Linked DNA regions of Actinopolymorpha cephalotaxi. The protein of the gene in region 2 interacts with the protein of the main gene of each other region in a pairwise test. Links are inferred from orthologs where the notes say so. Each region holds a gene or a part of one and is shown on either strand. Other genes may lie near its edges.

Region 1 (5,343 bases), 680 kb from region 2 along the record:
CGGACCACCCGCCGGTCGGACAGGCCGGTGCTCACTCGTCCTCGTCGTCCAGCCGGGCCAGCCAGGTGGCCAGCCGCTCGATCGGCGTCTCGAACTCGGGGTTGAGATCGACGAACTCCTGCAGCCGTCCGGCCAGCCAGGCGAGCGACACCTCGTCGTCGCCCCGGCGGTCGGTCAGTTCCTCGATGCCGCGGTCGGTGAAGTACATCGTGGCTACGAACTCCGGTCTGCGTACGCGGGTGCCGCCGGCGTCCGGCGGATCAGGACCTGTCCTGGCCGAACACGTTGTCGAACAGCGACGCCTGCTCGGTCTTGTGCACCGCACCCGAGCCGACGGCCGGTGCCGCCGAGGCGGGCCTGGCGGCGAGCCGGACGGACTGGCCGAGATGAGGGAAGAAGTTGAGCGCCATGTGCGGCCAGGCACCCTGGTTCGACGGCTCGTCCTGCGCCCACACCAGGTCGCTGGCCCCGTCGAACTTCGCCAGCTCCACCCGGAGCGCCTCGGCCGGCAGGGGGCTCAGCTGCTCCACCCGGACGATCGCGGTGCGCGGCTCCGCGCCCTCGCGCCGCTTGCGCTCGGCCAGCAGCTCCCAGGCGATCTTGCCCGAGCACATGACGACGCGTTCGACGTTGCCCGGATCCACGGTGTCGTCGCCGATCACCGGGAGGAACCGACCCTTGGTGAACTCCTCCGGCCGGCTGGTCGCCGCCTTGCTCCGCAGCATCGACTTCGGGGTGAAGACGATCATCGGCCGGTGCACCGCGCCCAGGCTGTGCCAGCGCAGCAGGTGGAAGTAGTTGACCGGGGAGGACGGCTGGGCGACGGTCATCGAGTCGTCGGAGGCGAGCTGCAGGAACCGCTCGATCCGGCCGGAGGAGTGGTCGGGCCCCTGGCCTTCGTATCCGTGCGGCAGCAGCAGCACGACACCGGACAGCTGGCCCCACTTGGCCTCACCGGCGGAGATGAACTCGTCGATGATGGTCTGGGCACCGTTGTGGAAGTCGCCGAACTGCGCCTCCCACAGCACCAGCGCGTCCGGCCGGGCCACGGAGTAGCCGTACTCGAAGCCCATCGCGGCGAACTCGCTGAGGAGGGAGTCGTAGATGTAGAACGGCCCCTGGTCCTCGTCGAGGTGCTGGAGCGGGCTCCACTCCTCGCCGGTGTGCCGGTCGACGATGGTGGCGAACCGCTGGACGAACGTGCCCCGCCGGCTGTCCTGCCCGGCCAGCCGGACCGGCCGGCCCGCCATCAGCAGGGAGCCGAACGCGATGATCTCCGCGGTCGCCCAGTCGATCGGGCCGTCGGTGATGGCCGCCGCCCGGCGCTGCAGCTGCGGCAGCACCTTCGGGTGGACGGTGAACCCCTCCGGCGTCGACACGTGCGCGTCCGCGATCCGCTTCAGCGTCTCCAGCGACACCGAGGTGTCGGCCTCGGCGGCCGGCTTCCCGGGGTAGTCCGGGGCGGTGAGGTAGTCGTCGGACGGCGCGTTCTTGGCGGCCCGCACCTCGGCGAACACCCGCTCCAGGCGTTCCTGGTAGTCGCGGAGGGCCTGCTCGGCCTCCTCGACGGAGATGTCGCCGCGCCCGATCAGAGCCTCGGTGTAGAGCTTGCGGACCGAGCGCTTGCCCTCGATCAGGTCGTACATCTTCGGCTGGGTGAACGACGGGTCGTCGGTCTCGTTGTGGCCCCGGCGGCGGTAGGAGATGACGTCGATCACGACGTCCTTGTGGAACGTCTGGCGGTACTCGAACGCCAGCCGGGCCACCCGGATGCACGCCTCGGGGTCGTCGCCGTTGACGTGGAAGATCGGCGCCTGGATCATCCGCGCGACGTCGGTGCAGTAGGTCGAGGAACGCGACGCCGTGGGCGAGGTGGTGAAGCCGACCTGGTTGTTGACGATCACGTGGATCGTCCCGCCGGTGCGGTAACCGCGCAGCTGGGAGAGGTTGAGCGTCTCCGCCACCACGCCCTGGCCGGCGAACGCCGCGTCACCGTGCACGAGCACCGGAAGGACCGGGAACTCCAGGCCGCGGTTGAGGAGGTCCTGCTTGGCCCGGGCGATGCCCTCCAGTACCGGGTCGACCGCCTCCAGGTGGGAGGGGTTCGCGGCCACCGACACCTTGATCTTGGCGCCGCTGTCCGCGGAGAACTCGCCCTCCGCGCCGAGGTGGTACTTCACGTCGCCGGAGCCCTGGATCGTCCGCGGGTCGATGTTGCCCTCGAACTCGCGGAAGATGTGCGCGGCCCGCTTGCCGGCGATGTTGGCCAGGACGTTGAGCCGGCCGCGGTGGGCCATTCCGATCGTGACCTCGTCCAGGCCCGCCATCGCGGCCTGCTCGCACACCTCGTCCAGCAGCGCGATCGTCGACTCGCCGCCCTCGAGGCTGAACCGCCGCTGGCCGACGTACTTCGTCTGCAGGAAGGTCTCGAACGCCTCGGCCTGGTTGAGCTTGGACAGGATGCGGAGCTGCTCCTGCTGCGGCAGCCGGTCCTGGGGACGCTCCACGCGGTCCTGGATCCAGCGCCGTTCGTCCGGCTCCTGCATGTGCATGTACTCGATGCCGACGGTGCGGGAGTAGGCGTCGCGCAGCAGCCCCAGAATGTGCCGCAGCATCATGAACCGCTTGCCGCCGCCGAAGCTGCCGGTGGCGAACTCGCGGTCGAGGTCCCACAGCGTCAGGCCGTGGGTCACCACGTCGAGGTCCTCGTGCCGGCGGACCTTGTAGTCGAGCGGGTCGGTGTCGGCGATCAGGTGCCCGCGCACGCGGTAGGCGTGGATGAGCTCCAGCACCCGGGCCTGCTTGCCGATCTCGTCGTCGTGCGAGGTCGGGATGTCGGACACCCAGCGCACCGGCTCGTACGGGATCCGCAGCGCGGCGAAGATCTCGTCGTAGAAGTCCTCGTCGCCGAGCAGCAGCTGGTGCACCCGGCGGAGGAACTCACCGGACTGCGCGCCCTGGATCACCCGGTGGTCGTAGGTGGAGGTGAGCGTCATCACCTTGCTCACCGCGAGACGGTTCATCGTCTCCTCGGCGGCACCCTGGTAGGCGGCGGGGTACTCCATCGCGCCGACGCCGATGATCGCGCCCTGCCCGGCCATCAGCCGGGGGACCGAGTGGCTGGTGCCGATCGTGCCCGGGTTGGTGAGGCTGATCGAGGTGCCCCGGAAGTCCTCGACGGTGAGCTTGTTGTTCCGTGCGCGGCGTACGACGTCTTCGTACGCGCTCCAGAACGACGCGAAGTCGAGCGTCTCGGCGCCCTTGATGTTGGGGACCAGCAGCTGCCGGGTGCCGTCGGGCTTCTGGATGTCGATCGCCAGGCCGAGCGCCAGGTGCGGCGGCTTGACCAGGGTGGGCTTGCCGTCGACCTCGGTGAAGCCGTGGTTCATCTCCGGCATCGACCGGACCGCCTTGGCGATCGCGTAGCCGATGAGGTGGGTGAAGCTGACCTTGCCGCCGCGGGAGCGGGCGAGGTGGTTGTTGATGACGATGCGGTTGTCGATGAGCAGCTTCACCGGCACCTGACGCACGCTCGTCGCGGTCGGGACGGCCAGGCTCTCGTCCATGTTCTTGGCCGTACGGGCGGCGGCACCGCGCAGGGTGACGAGCTCCGGCTCGGCCGCCTTGGTCTCCGCCGCCGGGGCGGAGGGCTTGCCGGCGACGGGCTTGGCAGCCGCCGGCTTGGCGGCGGCAGGCTTGGCAGGGGCCGCCTTGGCAGGGGCCTGCTTGGCGGGCGCGGGCTTCTCCGGCGCGGACTTTCCGGCAGGAGCGTTGCCCGGCGCGGACTTGGCGGGGGCCGCCTTCGCGGGAGCCGCCTTCGCGGGAGCCGCCTTCGCGGGTGCGGCCGAGGTGCCGTTCGTCCCGGACGCGCCACCGGACCCCTTGGCCTTGGCCGAGCCACCATCCGTGCCCGCGTCGGCGCCACTGCCGTTGCGGTCGGGCTGGTAGTCGCGGAAGAAGGCCAGCCAGGCCTTGTCCACGGAGTCAGGGTCGTTCAGGTAGCGCTGGTACATCTCGTCGACGAGCCACTCGTTCGTCCCGAACTGGGACAGCGGGTCGTTGTGCGAGGACTGGGACGCCACGGCGTTGATCGCCTCTTCCGCTCACCATGATCGTTTGGACCGATTGTTCGGCTTCCGGGAACCAAGCCTAGTCGCCGACTTCAACTCCGTTGGTCCCGGAGCAGTGGTTTTGGTTACGAGCCGGACCGCGGGCGACGACACCGTGTGGGCAGCCGCCCACACGGTGTCGTCGAAGCCGGTTTCGGCCCTGGTCAGCGGCGGTCCTCGGGAAGTTCCGAGGCCGCCAGGACAGACCGGAACAAGCTGCGGTAACGGCGCATGATCGACAGTAGCTCGTCGGTGCCGAGATCGGCGTCGTCGCGCCAGTCGCGCTCGATCCGCTCCCGGTGCTCGGTGAACGTCGAGGTGACGAACACCATGGCCTCACCGACCAGCAGGCCGGCCTCGTGCGCGGCGTCGCGCGGGTCGTCCAGGAGCTTGGCCTGGGCGTCCAGCCACCGCTGCTGGAGATCGTCGATCCGGCGCCGGTGTTCGGCGTCGTCCCGCTCCGCATGGCCGTTCACCGAGTCGTCCGGGCCGGCGCCGTCGCCTGCGAGCCCCTCGTCCGAACCGATGCCGCTGGGCAGCGCGTCGTCCCGGTCGGTTCCGGCGCGGTCGCCGAACTGCCGGTCCGACTCGTCCGAGCCGTACGAGTGGTTCGGAACGTCCGAAGTGTCCGGAAGAGCCGGGACATCTGGGCCATCGGAGCTGTCCGGGCCGTCCTGGCGGTCACGGCCCGGCTTCGAGTCCGCGACCGCGGAGCTGTGGTCTCCGGCCGGCCGGGCCCAGCTGTCCCGCTCGCGTCCGGTTGTTTCGGGCGAGTCGGCCCGGCCGGTGAACGGGCGCTCGGTCACCTCGTCCACTGCTGCCTCCTGTTCGCGGTCCGCCGGTGCGTGGCCCTGCGGCTCGCCGAGCCCGGTGTCGGGCCGGTCGGTGTCCGGTCGGTCCGGGTCGGGTCGGCTCACGTCGGCCGGCCCGGTCTCGGGACGCTCGGCGTCGGTTCGTTCGGTCTCGCGGTGCTCGGCGTCGTCCGGCCCGGTTTCGGGCCGCTCGGCGTCGTGCCGCCCGAACGCGCCACCGCCGGGAGCCTGCGGCGGCTCACCGCCCCAGGCGGGCTCACCTACCGAGCCTGGCTGGGTGCGCCGGAACCCCGGCCGCTCGGATGCCTCCGCGTCGCCGCCTGCGGGGCGGAACGCACCGGGTGCCTGCGGGGACCGGCCCATCGAGCGAACCCGATCCTGCGGCCCGGTGCGGAAGTCGCTGGGGGGAGTACGGAGTCCGC
Region 2 (5,049 bases):
CCGTAGACCAGCGCCACCGACAGTGAGGCGACCAGCATCAGCGCGGTGAAGAACACCCGGCTGTACATCGCCTGGGTGACGCCGATGTCGCGGACCCGGGCCGCCCGCTGCCCGAACGCCTCGTCCTCCGCCTCGTGCCGGCCGAACAGCTTCACCAGCAGGGCGCCGGACACGCCGAGCCGCTCGGTCAGCATCGAGTTCATCTGCGCGTTGAGGTCGTAGGACTCCCGGGTGATCGCCTGCAGCTTGCGTCCCAGCCAGCGCGCCGGCAGCAGGAACAGCGGCAGCATGACCAGCGAGACCAGGGTGATCTGCCAGGACAGCACGAACATCGCACTCAGCGTGAACACGGCGGTGAGGAGGTTGCTGACGACGTTCGACAGCGTGGAGGTGAACGCCTGCTGTGCGCCGAGAACGTCGTTGTTGAGCCGGGACACCAGGGCGCCGGTCTGGGTACGGGTGAAGAACGCCAGCGGCATCCGCTGGATGTGCGCGAACACCCGCGAGCGCATGTCGTAGATCAGGCCCTCGCCGATCCGAGAGCCGCAGTAGCGCTCGACCAGGCCGAGGGCGCCGGTCAGCACGGCGATGCCCGCGACCACCAGGGCCAGCCGGACCACCAGGCTCGAGTCCTTGCCGAGCACGCCCTCGTTGATGATCTCCCGGAAGATCAGCGGCGTGACCGCGCCGGCGGCGGCGTCGACCGCCAGCAGCACCGTCAGGCCGACGACGAACCCCTTGTAGGGCCGGGCGAACGCCGCGATCCGCCGGATCGTGCCGGGCGCCAGCCGCCGGCGGGCAGCCGAGCGGTCCCGGGTGAAGGAACGCATCGTGCCCCAGCCACCACCGTGCATGCTCAAGGCGCGGTTTCCCTTCGTCGGCGACCGTCCGCACGGACCGTCCGCACAGTGAACCCCCTGGCCGGTGAAGGTCTTCCCCGGCCAGGGGGTTCTTTCGTCAGGGCATCATGGTCTCGCAGAGACCGGCCCAGCCCCCTGGTGACCCCCGCGGTCCCAAGGCCGTGGCCTGCCTTCCGTACGTGTGCTCCTCGCGTCTGACGGGGGGCGTACGGCGGCGCGGCGTCAGGCCCGCACCTTCTTGGCCCGGGTCGCCCCGCCCCTGCTGCGAAGCCGCACCCCGGACTCGCTCAGCAACCGGTGCACGAACCCGTAGGAACGGCCGGTCTCCTGAGCGATCGTGCGGATGCTCTTTCCTCCGTCGTACCTTCGTCTCAGATCCGCGGCGAGCTTGTCCCGCTGTGGTCCGGTGACCCGAACGCCCTTCTTCAATGTCTCGACCACGCTTGCCTCCGCTGGCGAGTTGGCGGTTGCCCTGGGGCTCACATGGCAGAGCCGCACGGCATTCGATCAACCCACCAATGCCCGATGATCGGTCGGACCATGCGCGTCGGCAACACCTGATCGCCACGATTACCGATTCGCAATCCGGCGGATGTCGTCCGAACCGCCGAAATCGGGCGTCCGGGCCGGCTCAGGCGAGCGACACCAGGTCGGCGTAGTCGGCGTTCCACAGGTCCTCGACGCCGTCGGGGAGCAGCAGGACACGCTCGGGTTCGAGCGCCTCGACCGCGCCCTCGTCGTGGGTGACGAGCACGATCGCACCCTTGTAGGACCTGATCGCGCCCAGGATCTCCTGCCGCGACACCGGGTCGAGGTTGTTCGTCGGCTCGTCCAGCAGCAGGACGTTGGCGCTCGAGCACACCAGCCGGGCCAGTGCCAGCCGGGTCTTCTCCCCGCCGGAGAGCACCCCGGCCGGCTTGTCCACGTCGTCGCCGGAGAACAGGAACGAGCCGAGCACCTTGCGCGCCTCGGTGTCGGTGAGGTGCGGCGCCTCGGCCAGCATGTTCTCCCGGACCGTACGCGTGGTGTCGAGCGTCTCGTGCTCCTGGGCGTAGTAGCCGAGCCGGAGGCCGTGACCCGGCACCACCTCGCCGGTGTCGGGCCGCTCGACCCCGGACAGCACCCGGAGCAGAGTCGTCTTCCCCGCGCCGTTCAGCCCGAGGACGACCACCCGGCTGCCCTTGTCCACGGCCAGGTCGACGTCGCTGAACACCTCCAGCGAGCCGTACGACTTCGACAGCTCCTGCGCTGTCAACGGCGTCTTGCCACAGGGCGCGGGCTCCGGCAGCCTGATCCTGGCCACCCGGTCGGCCTTGCGCTCGGCCTCCAGCCCGGAGACCATCCGCTCGGCCCGGCGGGCCATGTTCTTGGCCGCGGTCGCCTTCGTCGCCTTGGCCCGCATCTTGTCCGCCTGGGCCATCAGCGCGTTCGCCTTGCGCTCGGTGTTGGTGCGCTCGCGCCTGCGCCGCCGCTCGTCGGTCTCGCGCTGGTCGAGGTAGGTGCGCCACCCGACGTTGTAGACGTCCAGCTCCGCGCGGTTGGCGTCCAGGTGAAAGACGCGGTTGACAGTCGCCTCGAGCAGGCCGACGTCGTGGCTGATCACCACCAGGCCGCCCTTGTAGGAGCGGAGGTACTCCCGCAGCCAGGTGACCGAGTCGGCGTCGAGGTGGTTGGTCGGCTCGTCGAGGAGCAGGGTGTCGGAGCCGGAGAACAGGATCCGGGCCAGCTCGATCCGGCGCCGCTGACCGCCGGAGAGGGTGCGCAGCGGCTGGGCCAGGACGCGTTCGGGAAGGCCCAGGCTCGCGGTGACCTGGGCGGCCTCGGACTCGGCGGCGTACCCGCCGCGGGCGAGGAACTCCTCCTCGGCCCGGGCGTACTTCCGCATCGCGCGGTCGGTGCCGTTGCGGGCGCCGACGCCGGCCATCTCCAGCTCGGCGGAGCGGAGCTGGTCGACCACCTGGTCCAGACCGCGTGCAGACAGCACGCGGTCGCGGGCGGTGATGTCGAGATCGCCGGTACGAGGGTCCTGCGGGAGATAGCCGACCGAGCCGGACCTGGTGACGGTGCCGGCGGCCGGCTGGCCCTCGCCGGCGAGGACTCGGGTGAGGGTCGTCTTGCCGGCGCCGTTGCGGCCGACCAGGCCCACCCGGTCGCCGGCGGCGACGCGGAAGGAGAGGTCGGAGAGGAGAAGACGGGCGCCGGCACGAAGTTCGAGACTGCTAACGGTAATCAAGGGGGAACGCTCCGGAGTCGAACGGACACAGGGGACACGTGGGCAACGGAGTGTCCGGTCACGCAATCCGGATGAGCATGTCCGCCAGTGTAGAGGCCGATCTCGGTGAGCCGCGACCCGGTTGTTCCGGGTGAGCCGCGACCCGGCGGTGGCCCGGCGGTGGAGGCCCTGGTTGTGGGGTCACGCCAAGCGGCAGGACCGGACGTTGGCGCGGAGGGCAGGTCGGACCGGCGGGCCGGCCGCATACCCTCGATGCGGCCCCGCTGTCCGGACTGCTTTCTGGGCCGGACCGAACCACGAGGAGTTCCACTGATGACACCCCACCGCCGGCTACCCACCCGCGACCTGGCGCTGATCGCGCTGTTCGCGGCCCTGATCGCGGTGCTCGGGCTGCCGGGATCGATCGCGCTGTTCGGCAGTGCCGTGCCGATCACCGCGCAGTCGCTCGGGCCGATGCTGGCCGGGTCGATCCTGGGTGCGCGCCGCGGGCTGCTGGCGACGCTGACGTTCTGCGCGCTCGTCCTGGCCGGGCTGCCGCTGCTGGCCGGAGGGCGGGGCGGGCTCGGGGTACTGGCCGGTGCGTCGGCGGGCTACTTCGTGGGCTTCCCCCTGGGCGCCTGGGTGACCGGCTGGCTGACCGAACGCCTGCTCCCCCGCTACCGGGCGTACAGCATCCCGGCCGGGCTGGTCGCCAACGTCGTCGGCGGCATCGTCGTGGTGTACGCGATCGGCGTTCCGGTGCAGGCGTGGCGGTCGGGCACGACCGGGCTGGTGGCCACGCTGGTCGCGGCGGCGGTGTTCCTGCCCGGCGATCTGATCAAGGCGGTGCTCGCGACGCTGGTCGCCCGCGGTGTGCACGCGGGCTACCCGACGCTGGGTACGGCCGAGCCCGAGGGCCCCGCCGACGATGACGAGCCGGCCGGGGCCTCGGACGACGCCACCGATCCCGGGGGCGAGAAGCCGACCGGCTCCACCCGCCGCACCCGGCGATAACGTTCGCCTCGATGCCCATCTCCCGCGACGTACGCCGCCGGGCGGCCGCCGAGCCGGACCGGCCGGCGCTGGTCGGTGCGTCCGGGACGGTCAGCTACGGCGAGTTGGCGGCCCGCGCCGAAACCCGGTCCGAGGCGCTCGCCGCGTCCGGTGTCGCCGCCGGGCACGCCGTCGTCTGCGCGGAGTCCGAGCCGGCCGACCTGCTGGCCGCCGTCCTCGCCGCCGACCTGCTGGAGGCGGCCGCCGTGGTCGCCGACGCCGACTGGCCGGATGCCGTACGCGAGTCCGCGGTGGACGCCGCCCGCGCACTGGTGGACCGGCACGGCACCGCCGTGAGCCTGGTGGTGTTCACCTCCGGCAGCACCGGCACGCCCCGGCCGGTGGCGCGTTCCCGCCGGTCGTGGACGTTCAGCTTCCCGACGTTCTCCGCGCTCACCGGCGTCGGCGCGCAGGACACGGTGCTGGTCCCCGGCCGGTTGTCCGGAAGCCTGTTCCTGTACGGCGCCCTGCACGCGCTGACCGTGGGCGCGGCCGTGCACGCGCTGCCTTCCTGGTCGCCCATCGAGGCCGCCCGGGCCTGCGCGTCCTGCACCGCCGTGCACCTGGTGCCGAGCATGCTCGCCGAACTGCTGGACCGGCTCGACCCGGCGACCAGCCGGCTGCGGACCGTCGTGTGCGGCGGGGCCCACCTCGACCCCGGCGTCCGCGCGGCGGCCGTCGAGGCGGGAGTGGAGGTGGTCGACTACTACGGCGCGGCCGAGCTCTCCTTCGTGGCGATCCGCAGGCCCGGTCTGCCACCGGACCGGCTGCGGCCGTTCCCCGAGGTGGCCGTCGACGTCCGCGACGGCGTGATCTGGGCCCGCGGCCCCTACCTCGCGCTCGGGCTGGACCGCGACCCCGACGGGTTCGCCACGGTCGGCGACCACGGCGTACGCCACGACGACGGAACGCTGTCGGTGCACG

The links. Proteins that work in one complex are often made in the same cells at the same time.
Region 1: the proteins of FHR37_RS06635 (region 2) and FHR37_RS03645 interact in binary tests that used the Escherichia coli proteins (3 or more experiments, as listed by UniProt). The link is inferred for Actinopolymorpha cephalotaxi from one-to-one orthologs.

What each region holds. Positions count from the first base shown.
Region 1 is NZ_JACBZA010000001.1:797,008-802,350, forward strand. The notes cover bases 61-4,464. They hold FHR37_RS03645 (multifunctional oxoglutarate decarboxylase/oxoglutarate dehydrogenase thiamine pyrophosphate-binding subunit/dihydrolipoyllysine-residue succinyltransferase subunit), read right to left. Parts: upstream 4,083-4,464; coding sequence 261-4,082; downstream 61-260. Other genes in these bases: FHR37_RS03640 (DUF6104 family protein), read right to left, coding at 61-208; FHR37_RS03650 (hypothetical protein), read right to left, coding at 4,274-4,464. Outside these bases: more of FHR37_RS03640, read right to left, coding at 32-60; more of FHR37_RS03650, read right to left, coding at 4,465-5,343. UniProt on the Escherichia coli protein: E1 component of the 2-oxoglutarate dehydrogenase (OGDH) complex which catalyzes the decarboxylation of 2-oxoglutarate, the first step in the conversion of 2-oxoglutarate to succinyl-CoA and CO(2).
Region 2 is NZ_JACBZA010000001.1:1,474,056-1,479,104, reverse strand. What follows is about bases 793-3,785. They hold FHR37_RS06635 (ABC-F family ATP-binding cassette domain-containing protein), read right to left. Parts: upstream 3,094-3,785; coding sequence 1,492-3,093; downstream 793-1,491. Other genes in these bases: FHR37_RS06630 (biotin transporter BioY), read left to right, coding at 3,406-3,785; FHR37_RS06640 (helix-turn-helix domain-containing protein), read right to left, coding at 1,083-1,301; FHR37_RS06645 (ABC transporter ATP-binding protein), read right to left, coding at 793-854. Also shown: more of FHR37_RS06645, read right to left, coding at 1-792; more of FHR37_RS06630, read left to right, coding at 3,786-4,086; FHR37_RS06625 (class I adenylate-forming enzyme family protein), read left to right, coding at 4,098-5,049. UniProt on the Escherichia coli protein: Genetic data indicate it may be involved in ribosome assembly or function.